Regions from separate parts of the Streptomyces sp. NBC_00005 genome, predicted to be linked through region 2. Evidence: riboswitches for the same ligand, from Rfam matches in the RefSeq annotation. Region 2 holds a riboswitch; each other region holds the start of a gene.
The links. A riboswitch is a leader RNA that binds a small molecule or an ion and turns the genes downstream of it on or off. The one in region 2 is predicted to bind cyclic di-AMP.
Positions count from the first base shown of each region.

Region 1 (3,253 bases), 3.2 Mb from region 2:
CAGCGTGCGCCCGACGAACGCCGCCGCCCACCACCATCCGCCGCGCGGCTGCCTGCGCCCCCGGTGGTCGACCGGGGCGCCCAACAGCCCGTCAGCGCGCAGCCTGTCCGCGACGCCGTCCGCGCACCGCATCCCCCTGCGAAGCAAAACTCCCCCTGACCAGGTAAAAGTGGCCCGTGCCGCACAGGGCGGCGCCACTCCACCCGAGGGCTACGCCCGGCGGCGAGGCTTCCTGCGCTTGGCGCCTTGGGAGACGCCGGATCCGGCACGCGGGTTGCGTCCCGCCGTCTTCCCGGCCGCCTTCCCCGCTGCGGGCTTGCGCCGGGCACCGGCCGTGTCGCCGGCCTTGCCCTTGGGCTCCGGCTCCGGCTCCGTCGCCTTGCGGCCCCGGGAGCTGTTGACCGTGCGGCCGCGGACGATCCCGATGAAGTCCTCGACCAACTCTGTGGTCGCCTCCTCGGGCCACGCCAGGGCGATGCTCGACTCGGGGGCGTCCACGAGCGGCCGGTACGTGAGGTCCTTGCGGTGGTGGAGGCGGGCCAGCGACTGGGGGACGACGAGGAGGCCGACGCCCGCCGCGACGAGTTCGACGGCGTCCTCGGTGGTGGCGGGGCGCTCGAAGGCGGGCTCGCCCGGCGGCCGGTCCCAGTCGAAGACGTCGTCGAGCGGGTGGAAGAGGACCTCGTCCGCGAGGTCCTCGACGCTCACCTCGTCCGCCGCTGTGATCACGTGGTCCTTGGGGACCACGACGACCGTCGTCTCCGTGTAGAGGGGGATGGCGCTGAAGTACGTACGGTCCACCGGCAGCCGCACGAGTCCCGCGTCGGCGCCACCGGCACGCAGCACGCCGGACACGTCGGGGCCCGGTACGGCGAGGAGGGTCAGCGGGATGTCGGGCAGGCGCTCGTTCCAGATCCGCACCCACTTGGCGGGCGTCGCCCCCGGGACGTACGCGAGCCGGAACGCTGGGGATGCTTCGGAGCCTGTCACCCGGCCAGGGTATCGGCCGTGGTCGGAGGTCCCGTCCCCGGTCGATACCCTGGACACCATGAAGTCGCACCAGACCACCCAGACGATGAAGCCCACCACGGCGGCGAAGAAGCTGGGTGTGTACCTCGAGGCCACCCCCGCCGAGTTCCGTGAGGGTGTCATCTCGCGCACCCAGCTCGACGAGCTCCAGGCCAACCCGCCCGAGTGGCTGCGTGAGCTGCGGGCCAACGGTCCGCACCCCCGTCCGGTGGTCGCGGCGAAGCTGGGCGTCTCCATCGCGGGTCTCGCCCGCGGCGGGGTCACCGAGGCCCTCACCACCGAGCAGATCGACGCCCTGAAGCAGGAGCAGCCCGAGTGGCTGCAGAAGGAGCGCGCCACCCAGGCCGAGGTCCGCAAGGAGACGGCCCGCATCAAGCAGCGGGACGCCGAGCGCGAGACCGAGAGCGACGGCCCGCGTTCCTGATCCCGTCCGCCCGCGTCCCCGAGCCCGTTCGACCGCGACTGTCGGTCGCCGTCCGGACTCACTCCGTGCACGAGACACCGATCTGACGGTGCATTACGACGAAGGTCACAAAAGCGTATCGGACATTCCGGCCTTCAACCTTCACACGGGGCGCACAAGTTGGCTAGCGTGGCATCAGGCCGCACGAGTCCCTCCGGCGAACCCCGCCGGGACGCGCGGCCTCCGCCGAGTCCGGTGCGCCCTCGTGGCAGCCGGAGCCGGGGACCCAACCGAACAATGGGGTGAATCGGCCCAACTGCCCTTCGGGGCAAGGGTCGTAGGGCATGCCTTCCGGAAATGACCGCCCGAACCCGACAGCTAACTCGGTAGGCGGAGTACGGAAGGAGTACGGCTCCCATGGCGCCGGAACGATCGTCGCGCCCCGGAGGCCTCGGCCTCCCAGGTGTGCGCAACTCCGCCCTCGCGACCGCTGCCCTCACCTCGGTGGCCCTGTTCTCGCAGACCGCCGACGCCGCACCGATGACAGGGGACGAGGGCCCCAGCCGCGAAGACGTCCGGCAGCGGGTGAGCAGCCTCTACGACCAGGCCGAGAGCGACACCGGCAACTTCAACTTCACCCGGGCCCAGTTACTGGGACCGCGGCCGCCCACCGCCCCGGGCAGTGATCGCAGGCGCTCGGACCCCGCTCTCGACGCCGTGTCCCGGCAGTGGTTCGACGGGGCGCGTGCGTCGCTGGGTCCGACGCTTCCGGCGGTACTGCCGGCCGACCGTATGCCGGCCCGCTCGGCCGAGCCCCGGCCGACGCGGCGTCCGGCGGAGCGCCCGTCGGGCAGCCGTCCCGGCCTGGAGCTGGAGGCGGCCGGCCGACCCATGGCCGAGCTGCCCGCCGCGGGGACCCGCCGTCCCGTGGCCGAGCTGACCGCCGGCCCCACGGCCGCGCTCCCCGCCGTACCGCAGCCCCGCCAGGAAGCCGTCCCGGCCCCGACCGCGGCCGCCCCCGAGTCGAAGCAGACCTTGCTGCGGAACTCCAAGCAGCAGAGCCAGCGCAAGATCGCGGCGGCCAGTGAGCTGCTGTACCGGTACACCGCCCGGCAGACCTCCCTGCCGCGCGCGGCCCTCGCGGCCCAGCAGCAGCCCCAGTTGGCCTGGCAGGATCCGGCCGACCAGGCTCGTCGTGCCGCCGAGGAGGCGTGGCGGCTGCAGCAGCCGACGGTTCTCGACATGGGCGCGCCCATGTCCGAGGAATGGCGCATGCGGCAGCCGAGCGTGCTCGACACCGGCGTACCCGCGGCCGAGGAATGGCGGTTCCAGCAGCCGAGCGTGCTCGACACCGGGGTGCCCGCGGTCGAGGAGTGGCGCATGCAGCCGAGCGTGCTCGACACCGGCGTACCCGCCTTGGAGACGCACGTCGGCACCAAGGCCGACCGGGCGATCGCCTTCGCCCGCGCGCAGATCGGCAGGCCGTGCCTGTGGGGTGCGGTCGGACCGGAGTCGTACGACAACGCCGGACTCACCCAGGCCGCCTGGAAGGCCTCCGGGGTCGCGCTGCCGCGCAGCACGTACGAGCAGGCGAGCACCGGCACGGTGATCCCGCTCGCGGAGAGCCGCCCCGGGGACCTGATCTTCTTCCACGACAACTTCAGCCACGTCGGCCTGTACACCGGCAACGGCATGATGATCCACGCGCCCGGCCCGGGCTCGGTCATCCGTGAGGAGTCGATCCACAACGCCGGGGAGGCGGCGATCCGCATCGCCGTGCGTCCCGCGTGAGGAGTTCAGGAACGCCGGTCGAGTCGTGAC
Region 1 is NZ_CP108316.1:9,559,424-9,562,676, reverse strand. It holds gene OG303_RS43650 (hypothetical protein) at 1-147, opposite strand, end outside; gene OG303_RS43645 (LysR family transcriptional regulator substrate-binding protein) at 211-990, opposite strand; gene OG303_RS43640 (DUF5997 family protein) at 1,049-1,453, shown strand; cyclic di-AMP (ydaO/yuaA leader) riboswitch at 1,667-1,841, shown strand; gene OG303_RS43635 (NlpC/P60 family protein) at 1,850-3,223, shown strand; gene OG303_RS43630 (LysR family transcriptional regulator) at 3,229-3,253, opposite strand, start outside.
Region 1: linked by a shared signal. The riboswitch ahead of OG303_RS43635 (NlpC/P60 family protein) and the one ahead of OG303_RS29200 (transglycosylase family protein) in region 2 are both predicted to bind cyclic di-AMP.

Region 2 (3,253 bases):
CGGACCAGCGCGGTGCCGGGCACCATGCGCCGCGCCGGTCACTGCTGTCTCGCGAAAGGCCCCTGCATGCTCTCCGGGAACGGTCGACACCGTCGCCCCCGTCAGGCTCCGGCTCTGCTCGTCGCGGCCGGAGTGACCGGCTCCGCCATCGCGATCCCACTCCTCGCCGCAAGCGGCGCCAGCGCTGCCGACGGCACCACGTGGGACAAGGTCGCGAAGTGCGAGACCGACGGCGCCTGGAGCGAGAACAGCGGCAACGGGTTCTACGGCGGGCTCCAGTTGACCCAGGAGCACTGGGACAGGTACGGCGGCCTCGACTACGCGCCCAGCGCCGACCTGGCCAGCCGCAACCAGCAGATAGCCGTCGCCGAGAAGCTCCTGGACGACCAGGGCGTCGGCGCGTTCCACACCTGCGGACTGACCTCGGGGCTGAGCAAGGACTCGGATTCGGCGGACGTCGACACGGGTGTTCTGGACGGGATTTCTGGTTCGTCCGACTCGTCTGATTCATCCGGTGCATCCGACTCTGCTGGGTTGTCCAACTCGTCGAGCGATACGTCCGGTGATTCCTCTTCGTCGGATTCCTCCTCGAGTTCATCGTCCGACTCGCCCTCCGATTCGGCCTCCAGCACTTCCCCTTCCGCATCTGCGGACACAGCGGACAACTCCACCGAATCCAGCTCATCTGCCTCGCCCTCCACCTCCCCGTCCGAGACGGCCGCGGGTGACTCGCAGGGGAGTGGCGGCTCATCCACGAACAAGACAAAGGGTGACGACTCGGACAACTCCGAGCAGGCGGTGGGCTCTTGGAGTCTCGTCGACACCGGCGCGATCGGCACCGGCCGCCACCGCGGCGCCAACGGCGACGCGTCCGACAAGTCCAAGGCCGACAAGTCCAAGGCCGACAGCGGTGCGGACGGCTCGTACAGGGTCCAGGCCGGCGACACTCTCGCCTCCATCGCCGACTCCCTTGACCTGGACGGCGGATGGCGGGCGCTCTACGCGAAGAACAAGAAGGCCATCGGTACCGACCCGAACCGCATCGTCGCCGGTCAGACCCTGCGACTCGGTAGCGAATAGGGCGAAAAACAACGAGAGTTCGCGTCACACTTCGGGCTTAATGTCCGCTTTGGTGAAAGTGTGGGATGAGTCTCAGAAGCCCTGATCGTCTTTGAAATTCCCCGGATTCCGTGGCTACGGTCAACACCGCTCGGCAACCCGAGCCCCGTCTGTCGCAACGCCGAATCCTGCCAGCGGCCGTACGGGAACAGTCGTCGCTTAACAGCGCCGTAGGCAGGAGCGGGGGACCCAAGGTAAGTGCCGGGCCCAGCAGTTGAGCTGGAACCGGCTTGGGGTTAAGCCGTGCACCGGGAGGTGCGCGGCCGGGCAACTCAACCGGCCCGAACCCGACAGCTCACCTCGCAGGCGTCGGTGAGGGGATCAACCATGCTGTTTTCCGGCAAGGGCAAGCACCGTCGCCCGTCCAAGGCCACCCGCGTCGCCGCTCTGGCCGGCGTCACCGGTGTCGCCATCGCCGCCCCGCTGATGGCGGCCGGCAACGCCTCTGCCGCCACCGCCTCCGAGTGGGACACGGTCGCCCAGTGCGAGTCCGGTGGCAACTGGTCCATCAACACCGGTAACGGCTACTACGGCGGTCTCCAGTTCTCCGCCTCCACCTGGGCCGCCTACGGCGGTACGCAGTACGCCGCCCAGGCCAACCAGGCCAGCAAGGCGCAGCAGATAACCGTCGCCGAGAAGGTCCTCGCCGCGCAGGGCAAGGGTGCCTGGCCGGTCTGCGGCACGGGCCTGTCCAGCGCCGCCTACAACGGCAGCAGCGCCTCGAGCAGCAGCTCCTCGGACTCCAGCCGCTCGTCCGACTCGCAGGCCGCCTCCCGCTCCGCCGAGCGCCCGGCCGCCAAGAGCCAGAAGACCGTCACCACCCCGACCGGCAAGAAGGTCAAGAAGGGCGACGGCGAGTACAAGGTCGTCAAGGGTGACACCCTCAGCACGATCGCCGAGAAGCACGACGTCAAGGGCGGCTGGCAGAAGCTGTTCAAGCTGAACAAGGACATCGTCTCGGACGCCGACCTCATCTACCCGGGCCAGCAGCTGCACCTGAAGTAGTCGCGGGCCGGCGGCCGCACCTGAAGTACTGGTGCGGCTGGTAGCTGAACCACAGGTCCCACACATCCGTGTCCTTCATAGTGGAGGCACGTGAGGGCCTCCCCCGTCCCCACGGGCTCCCCGCCTCGGTGCGTGTTCCCCCGTACGCACCGGGGCGGGGCTTTTTGTGTGTGCTTCCACGTGGGTTTTTGTTCCGTTCGGAAACAATTTACTCTCGGTTCTGCCCAAGGGATGGTCGACCGGCTGGCCGATCGGCCCGAGCCGGTTAGGCTCGTCTCGCAGAGCCCACTGCGGTACTGCGTAGCCGCGTCACATTGAAGAAGGAGATGCTCGTGCCGTCCATCGACGTCGTCGTAGCCCGGGAAATCCTGGACTCCCGAGGCAACCCCACGGTCGAGGTCGAGGTCGGCCTCGACGACGGCAGCACGGGTCGTGCCGCCGTCCCGTCCGGCGCCTCCACGGGTGCCTTCGAGGCCATCGAGCTCCGCGACGGTGACCCGAACCGCTACCAGGGCAAGGGTGTCGAGAAGGCCGTCCTCGCCGTCATCGAGCAGATCGGCCCGGAGCTCGTCGGCTACGACGCCACCGAGCAGCGCCTGATCGACCAGGCGATGTTCGACCTGGACGCCACCGACAACAAGGCCTCCCTCGGCGCCAACGCCATCCTCGGCGTCTCGCTCGCCGTCGCCCACGCCGCCTCCGAGGCCAGCGACCTCCCGCTCTTCCGCTACCTGGGCGGCCCGAACGCGCACCTCCTGCCAGTGCCGATGATGAACATCCTGAACGGCGGCTCGCACGCCGACTCCAACGTGGACATCCAGGAGTTCATGATCGCCCCGATCGGCGCGGAGTCCTTCTCCGAGGCGCTGCGCTGGGGCGCCGAGGTCTACCACACCCTCAAGAAGGTGCTGAAGACCAAGGGCCTGTCCACCGGCCTCGGCGACGAGGGCGGCTTCGCCCCGAACCTGGAGTCCAACCGCGCCGCGCTCGACCTCATCATCGAGGCCATCAAGCAGGCCGGTTACATCCCCGGCGAGCAGATCGGGCTCGCGCTCGACGTCGCCGCGTCCGAGTTCTACAAGGACGGCAAGTACGAGTTCGAGGGCAAGTCCCGCTCGGCCGCCGAGAT
Region 2 is NZ_CP108316.1:6,339,891-6,343,143, forward strand. It holds gene OG303_RS29195 (transglycosylase family protein) at 67-1,080, shown strand; cyclic di-AMP (ydaO/yuaA leader) riboswitch at 1,276-1,443, shown strand; gene OG303_RS29200 (transglycosylase family protein) at 1,447-2,124, shown strand; gene eno (phosphopyruvate hydratase) at 2,451-3,253, shown strand, end outside.

Region 3 (3,253 bases), 2.8 Mb from region 2:
TTCGACCAGGGCGTCGAGCCGCTCGTCGTCCAGCCCGCCGGCCGCTGCCCGGGTCACCGCACGTGCGTAGTCGGGTGTCTGCAGGAGACCGGGTACGACGGACGTCTCCAGCGTGCTCATCGCGCTCGCCTGGGACTCCAGACTGATGAAGTCCCGGTAGGTCGGCGGCAGTACGCCGCGATAGGCGTGCCACCAGTGATGCCGTCCGCCTCCCTCGTCGGAACCCGCCAACACCAGTACCAGCTCCCGGAGTTGGGCGTCGGAGACGGCGTAGGCGTCCAGGAGTAACCGCACATCGGCCGGTTTCACCCCGCTGGCGCCCGTCTCGATCCGGCTCACCTTCGACTGGTGCCAGCCCACGAGCCGGGCCGCCTCACCACTGGTGAGCCCCACACTCGTGCGCAACGCACGCAGTTCGGCGCCCAGCTTCCGGCGGCGCACCACGGGACCGTGCTGCATGCGCTTCTCCTTACTCCTTCCGGGCCACCCAAATACGGTCTCCCGTCGCAGAGTTCACCGCTTTGAGCGACAGATATATGCATATCTTGGTGGATCGCCACCCGTGACCGGTGCGCTAATGGCACTCTGGCGACGAAGCACCAGTCCGGGACCGTACTCGAACCATCCGCTCCGTGTCGGACTCCGGTCCCGTGGGAAAGGGACGACCGCGCCATGGCAGACCATCTGGAAGCATCCGTCACTCTGCCGAGCGAACCCGCCTCGGTCGCCGCGGCCCGCGGTTACGTGGTCACAACTCTGGCCGAATGGGGGCTGCCCGCGGACACGGAAACGGCCGACACCATCCGGCTCATCGTCTCAGAACTCGCCACCAATGCCGTACAGCACACCTTCGGGCAGTCACCCACCTTCACGGTGGACATCGAGCTGCGCCGTGACGAACAGCTGCGCATCGGTGTGACCGACAGTCACCCCCGCTTCCCGAAACGGCTGCCGGCCGCCGTCCAGCAGGACAACGGCCGAGGCATGGTGATCATCCGCTGGCTGGCAGCCGAGTGCGGCGGCAGACTCCGGGTGCGGCCCACCCGGGAGGGCGGCAAGACGGTCTCCATCGAACTGCCGTGGACCGTGCAGGCGGAGCCCGTGACGGCAGCGGGGCAGCAGGAGCCGTAGAAGGGGCCGACGGAGGGGCGCAGAGGGGCAGCACCCCGTCCGGGTGCCTGGCCCGGGTCGGGACCCGCGAGGGCGACGGCCTGTCAGGTCGCCGCCGCCCTCACGGGAGAGTCAGCTGACCCGGCCGTACCAGACGCTCTTGGTCCAGATCTTCTGGAGCTTCACGACGTCCCCGGTCTTCGGGGCGTGCCAGATCTTCCCCTTCCCGGCGTAGATGCCCACGTGGTAGACGCTGGAGCCCGAGTGGAAGAACACGAGGTCTCCGGCCTTGCGGCTCTTCGACGAGATGTGGTGGGTCTTGTTGTACTGCTGGGCCGCCGTGCGGGGCAGTTTCTTGCCCGCCTTCTTGAACGAGTACAGCGTGAGCCCGGAGCAGTCGAACCGGCGCGGTCCTGTGGCGCCCCACTTGTACGGGGAGCCTTTTTTGGAGGCCGCGATCTGAAGTGCCTTCGTCGCTGACGTGGCGGCCGCGGCGTCGGAAGCGACGCCCGGGACCACGATGGAGCCGCCCACGGCGGCGATGGTCAGAGCCGAGGCCGTACCGGCCCGGGCCATCAGCGACGGGACACGATTGAGCGCAGTCATGCGCAACCCTTCGTCAGCCGCCTGTGAAGGATGACCTGTCGGATTCGGGCTGGCGAAGTTGCCCGGCCGCTGCTGCGGCTTCACCCCAAGGGCTGCTCGACCCGGCCATGGCGTGACCGTTCCGGCGACCCGTCGTGCTTGGGTCCTCCACTCCTGCCGATCCACTCCTGTCGACCGGTCATCCGGGCGGCGGCAGGACTCGGCGTCCGCCCGGATCGCCCCGCCGTTGTGGCGGGGTCTTGTCGTCAGACAGGGATCTTGGCTCACGGATGTCCGAATTTCCCAACGGAACCGGGGGTTTGTGTTGTTACTCACCACTCACCCGTTCGGGTGGACACCCCCGTGTTCGAACGGGCGTTGAGGCCCCCGAGGAGGCTCGGACCTGCGGCGGAACACCTCATTCCGCCCTCGGACCACGCGCGTTGCGCAACCCTGACGGTCGCGAAAAAGGAGCCGCGTCTACTCCAAAAGGCGGTACATCATTTGGTCCGTTTGAACGCCGGTCCGGACGCTTCGCCGCCGGGGGAGGCGTCCGGACCCGTCGCCGGTACGTCAACTGTCGGACTGCGGCGGCACGGTGACCCGGGCCGTGCGCCGCTCCCCGTCCAGGACCCGCAGGGCCCGCCCCAGCGTCGGGGCGTGCACCTCGGTCTCGCCCCGCTGGTGCATCAGCGCCAGGGCGTCGCGCAGCTCGGCCGCCTTGCTCACCAGCGCCTGCGCGGCGCGCAGCCCGCGGTACGTGTCCCCGTGGTGCGCCGGGTTGATGCGGCCGAGCAGGTCGACCACGTCGAGATAACGGTCGATCAACTCGCCCTCGGCGCGCGTCAGTGCGGGCAGCGGCGGAAGTTCGGGTGGGAGCACCGGCCGCTCACCGCCCGGTGGGCGGGGCGAGGGTGGCCCTGCGGCTGGGGATGATCCGGTCCACCAGCCCGTAGTCGACCGCTCCTTGGGCGTCCAGGATCTTGTCCCGCTCGATGTCCGCGCTCACTTGCTCCGGGCTGCGCCCCGTGTGCCGTACGAGCATCTCCTCGAGCCGGGTCCGCATCCGGCCCAACTCCTCGGCCTGGATGGCCAGATCGCTCGCCTGCCCCTGCACCGGCTCGGCCAGCGCCGGCTGATGGATCACCACGCGCGCGCCCGGCAGCGCGAACCGCTTGCCCGGCGTGCCCGCCCCCAGCAGCACCGCGGCGGACGAACCGGCCTGGCCCAGGCAGATCGTCTCCACGTCGCAGCTGACGAACTGCAAGGTGTCGTAGAGCGCCGACATGGCGGTGAACGAGCCGCCGGGGGAGTTGATGTAGAGCGAGATGTCCCGGTCGGGGTCCTGGTACTCGAGGTGCATGAACTGCGCCATCACGTCGTTCGCCGAGGTGTCGTCGATCTGCGTCCCGAGGAAGACGATCCGCTCCTCCAGCAGCTTCGAGTACGGATCCATCGTCCTGCTGCCGAAGCTCGTGCGTTCGGTGAACTCGGGCAGGACGTAGCGGGCGGACGGTCGGGTCATCGGTACCCCTCCTTCTGCGTCTGTAAGAAATGT
Region 3 is NZ_CP108316.1:9,188,205-9,191,457, forward strand. It holds gene OG303_RS41955 (helix-turn-helix domain-containing protein) at 1-459, opposite strand, end outside; gene OG303_RS41960 (ATP-binding protein) at 673-1,131, shown strand; gene OG303_RS41965 (C40 family peptidase) at 1,243-1,716, opposite strand; cyclic di-AMP (ydaO/yuaA leader) riboswitch at 1,720-1,931, opposite strand; gene OG303_RS41970 (hypothetical protein) at 2,269-2,577, opposite strand; gene OG303_RS41975 (ATP-dependent Clp protease proteolytic subunit) at 2,585-3,220, opposite strand.
Region 3: linked by a shared signal. The riboswitch ahead of OG303_RS41965 (C40 family peptidase) and the one ahead of OG303_RS29200 (transglycosylase family protein) in region 2 are both predicted to bind cyclic di-AMP.

Region 4 (3,253 bases), 4.2 Mb from region 2:
CCGGTCGGCCCAGCCGACGAACGCCCCGTCGGGGCCGGGGTCGCCAACGCCCTCGGTGAAGCTGTCCCCCACCGCAACGTACGACCCGATCACTGATCTGCTGTCACTCTTCGAATCGTCTGCCACGTCGGCCATGATTCACCTTCGAATGTGACCTACGCGACCGTAAGCAGGGGTTGACTGGCGGTGAGATAAGCCACTCCTAAAGTGTTCGCCAAGCCCGGAATAACTGTTCGATCAGCGCTGTTGAGCGGTCAACCGCCAGACCCTGAAGTCGGCGATCCGGAAGTGGCTCCACGTGGTCCGGAACGCGAAGTGCCCGTTCCTGTACGGCTCCGGGTCGCTGTAGTCGAAGACGAGCCGTCCGTTGTTCCACCAGCGGACCGTCGAGCCGTCGGAGACGATACGGACGCGGTTGGGCTCGTTCGCGACGAGCAGCGGCTCCGTGTAGTCGTAGATCAGCGGCCGGACCCCGGCCTGGCCGACGTAACGGCGCAGCCGGGTCGTGGTGTTGTAGTTGGCGCCGTAGCCCGCGTAGTAGGTCGTGAGGTAGTCGTACCCGTCCAGGGCCCCGTCCCGCGGGGTGGCGAAGAGGTCGTCCGGGGAGCGGGCGTCGGTGGCGTTCCAGAAGTTGTTGAGGTCGGAGACGCGGTCGTTGGCGCCGCCCTCGGAGACGGGCGTGGCGGTGTACTCGAGGACGTACGGCCCTTCGAGCCGCTCCCTGAACCAAACGGTGGCACCGCTCGGCACGTCGACCTCCAGGACCCCGCGGGACGCGGTGACCCTGCCACCGTCCTGGAGTTCGGTCACCCACTGGTGGAGGCCGTGACGGAAGTCGTCGTGGGCGACGAGGCGTCCGCGGCCGGACGCGTTCGCCGTCGCGGCGGGGGCGAGGGTCGCCAGGGCGGCACCGGCGGCCAGTGCTCCGAAAGCTCTGCGCGTGGTCGTCACGTCGGAGGACCCCTTCTGCGGTAGAAGCGCTAGAAAGCGCTTGCATCACGGACGGGGATCACTGTGCCGTCCGCACCCCGCGCTGTCGACACCCCGGACACACCGAAGGCCGGACCCGGGGATCGGGGTCCGGCCTTCGGCAGCGTGTCAGGCAGGTGGTTCTGAGGGGGCGTCAGCCGACGGCGACGCCCTTCGAGCGGAGGTAGGCGACCGGGTCCACGTCGGAGCCGTAGTCCGGCGTGGTGCGGATCTCGAAGTGCAGGTGCGGGCCGGTCACGTTGCCGGTCGCGCCGGAGAGGCCGATCTGCTGGCCCTCGGTCACGGTCTGGCCGGCCGAAACGGAGAGCTGGGAAAGGTGGCCGTACTGCGCGTAGTAGCCGTCGGCGAGCTTGATGACGACCTGGTTGCCGTACGCGCCGCCCCAGCCCGCGGAGACGACCGTGCCCGCGCCAACGGCCTTGAGGGACGTGCCGGTCGGGACCACGAAGTCCACGCCGGTGTGGTACCCGCTGGACCACATGCTGCCGGCCACGTGGTAGCCGGTGCCGATGGTGGCACCGGTCACCGGGAGGGTGAAGCCGGTGGAGTCGGAGGCCTGCGTGGCGGCCGTCTGGTTCGAGGAATTCGAGGAATTCGACGAAGCGGACGTCTTCGAGGCGGACGAAGAGGAAGGCGAGGACGAGGACTTGGCGGTGCTCGCCGGGGCCTTCTTGCCGATCGAGAGCTTCAGGCCCGGGTGGATCAGGGACGGGTCGTCGCCGACGGCCCGTCGATTGTCCGAGTAGAGCTTCTTCCAGCCGCCGGCGACGTGCTGCTCGTCGGCGATCTTCGCGAGGTAATCGCCTGCCCGCACCGAATAGGTCCGTGCACCCGCCTTGTTCGCGGCGCTCTTCTTCTCGGCGGCCGGAAGGGACTGGACGGTCTTTTCCGAAACCGACTGGGAAACGGACTGAGAAACGGACTGCGCTGTGCTGGCATGGGCGCCGGTAGCACCTATGAGTGGAAGAGCGAGTGCGGCGCCACCGGTTCCGGCGACGGCGATGGTGCGGGTGAAGCGCTGGGGCTTCGGGCGGCGGTGCTTACCCTTGGCGGGCATGGCGAATTCCTCTCCGGCGCCTACGAGGTGAGCTGTCGGGTGCGGGCTGGAGATGCCCGGCCGCGCTGCACGCGGCTTTACCCCTAGCCGTTCCGGAGACCGGAACAGGCGGTAAGTCCTGTGGGTCCCCCGCTCCTGCCGTTCACGGGTGAGTTGTGCGGATTCCGGGCGGCGGCAGGATTGGGCGTCCGTCCGGATTGGTGGCGAACGTAAGCGACCGGGACGCAAAGGGACAAGCGACGGTTCCCTATGAATCCGTTTCTGTAGATCCCCTGAGAAAATTCCCGGTCACCCTGCGTGAATTCCGAGGGCGCCGCCTCACCCAAATCCCCATGTAAAGCACGTGAATTACGTGGACATGACGGGCCACGCACGGTCACGAATATGACGCTCCTCACGCACCCTCACCCCAGGACTCCCTATTCCGGAGCGAGTTGGAGCGAAGGCATGCGAAGGCAACTGAACAGGACTGAATCCCAACCAAGATACCAATTCGGACAGAACACTCAGATGCGACGCAGGCGGAAAACTGCGGCGTCGAGGTCGCCACGCAATCCGGTACGCAGTCCGTGATGCAGCAGTACGGCACCTCTGTGAACTTCGCCCGTTTCACGGCATTCATACGAGGCTGTCGGGTCGAGGCCGCGCAGTCGCAGCGCCGGAACGGGTTCGCCGTAGCTCTGCGCCTGGAGCCAGGCGAGGACGACCGCCTCGTCCCCGCGCACGTACTGCACCGCACTCAGCCCGCCCCGCGGAGACCGCAGCCGATAGAGGTCCCCGTGCTGCACGAGCGGCCGGATCTCTTTGTAGAGCCCCACCCACCCACCGGCCTCGGCGAGCTCCTCCTCGGTCCACCGGGTGAGGTCCCCGCCGACCCCGAGCACGCCGGCCATGGCACTCACGAACCGGAAGCGCAGCGAGCTGACCCGGTCGTTGAGCTGGGTGTTGGGGCTGTCGGTGACCCAGGCGGCCATCACGCGCGCGGGGTGGATCTGGCTGAAGCCGTGCTGGATGGCGAGCCGGTCGAGCGGGTCGGTGTTGTCGGAGGTCCACACCTGGTCCGTACGGCTCAGGACGCCGAGGTCGATACGGCCGCCGCCGCCCGAGCAGGATTCGAAGGCGACGCCCGGGTGGGCCGCCCGCAGGCGGTCCAACAGCGCGTAGAACCCGCGGACATGGTCGACCCAGAGCCGCTGCGGGTAGGGC
Region 4 is NZ_CP108316.1:2,148,857-2,152,109, forward strand. It holds gene OG303_RS10330 (SGNH/GDSL hydrolase family protein) at 1-93, opposite strand, end outside; gene OG303_RS10335 (DUF6250 domain-containing protein) at 238-951, opposite strand; gene OG303_RS10340 (peptidoglycan DD-metalloendopeptidase family protein) at 1,124-2,047, opposite strand; cyclic di-AMP (ydaO/yuaA leader) riboswitch at 2,052-2,228, opposite strand; gene OG303_RS10345 (alpha-galactosidase) at 2,554-3,253, opposite strand, start outside.
Region 4: linked by a shared signal. The riboswitch ahead of OG303_RS10340 (peptidoglycan DD-metalloendopeptidase family protein) and the one ahead of OG303_RS29200 (transglycosylase family protein) in region 2 are both predicted to bind cyclic di-AMP.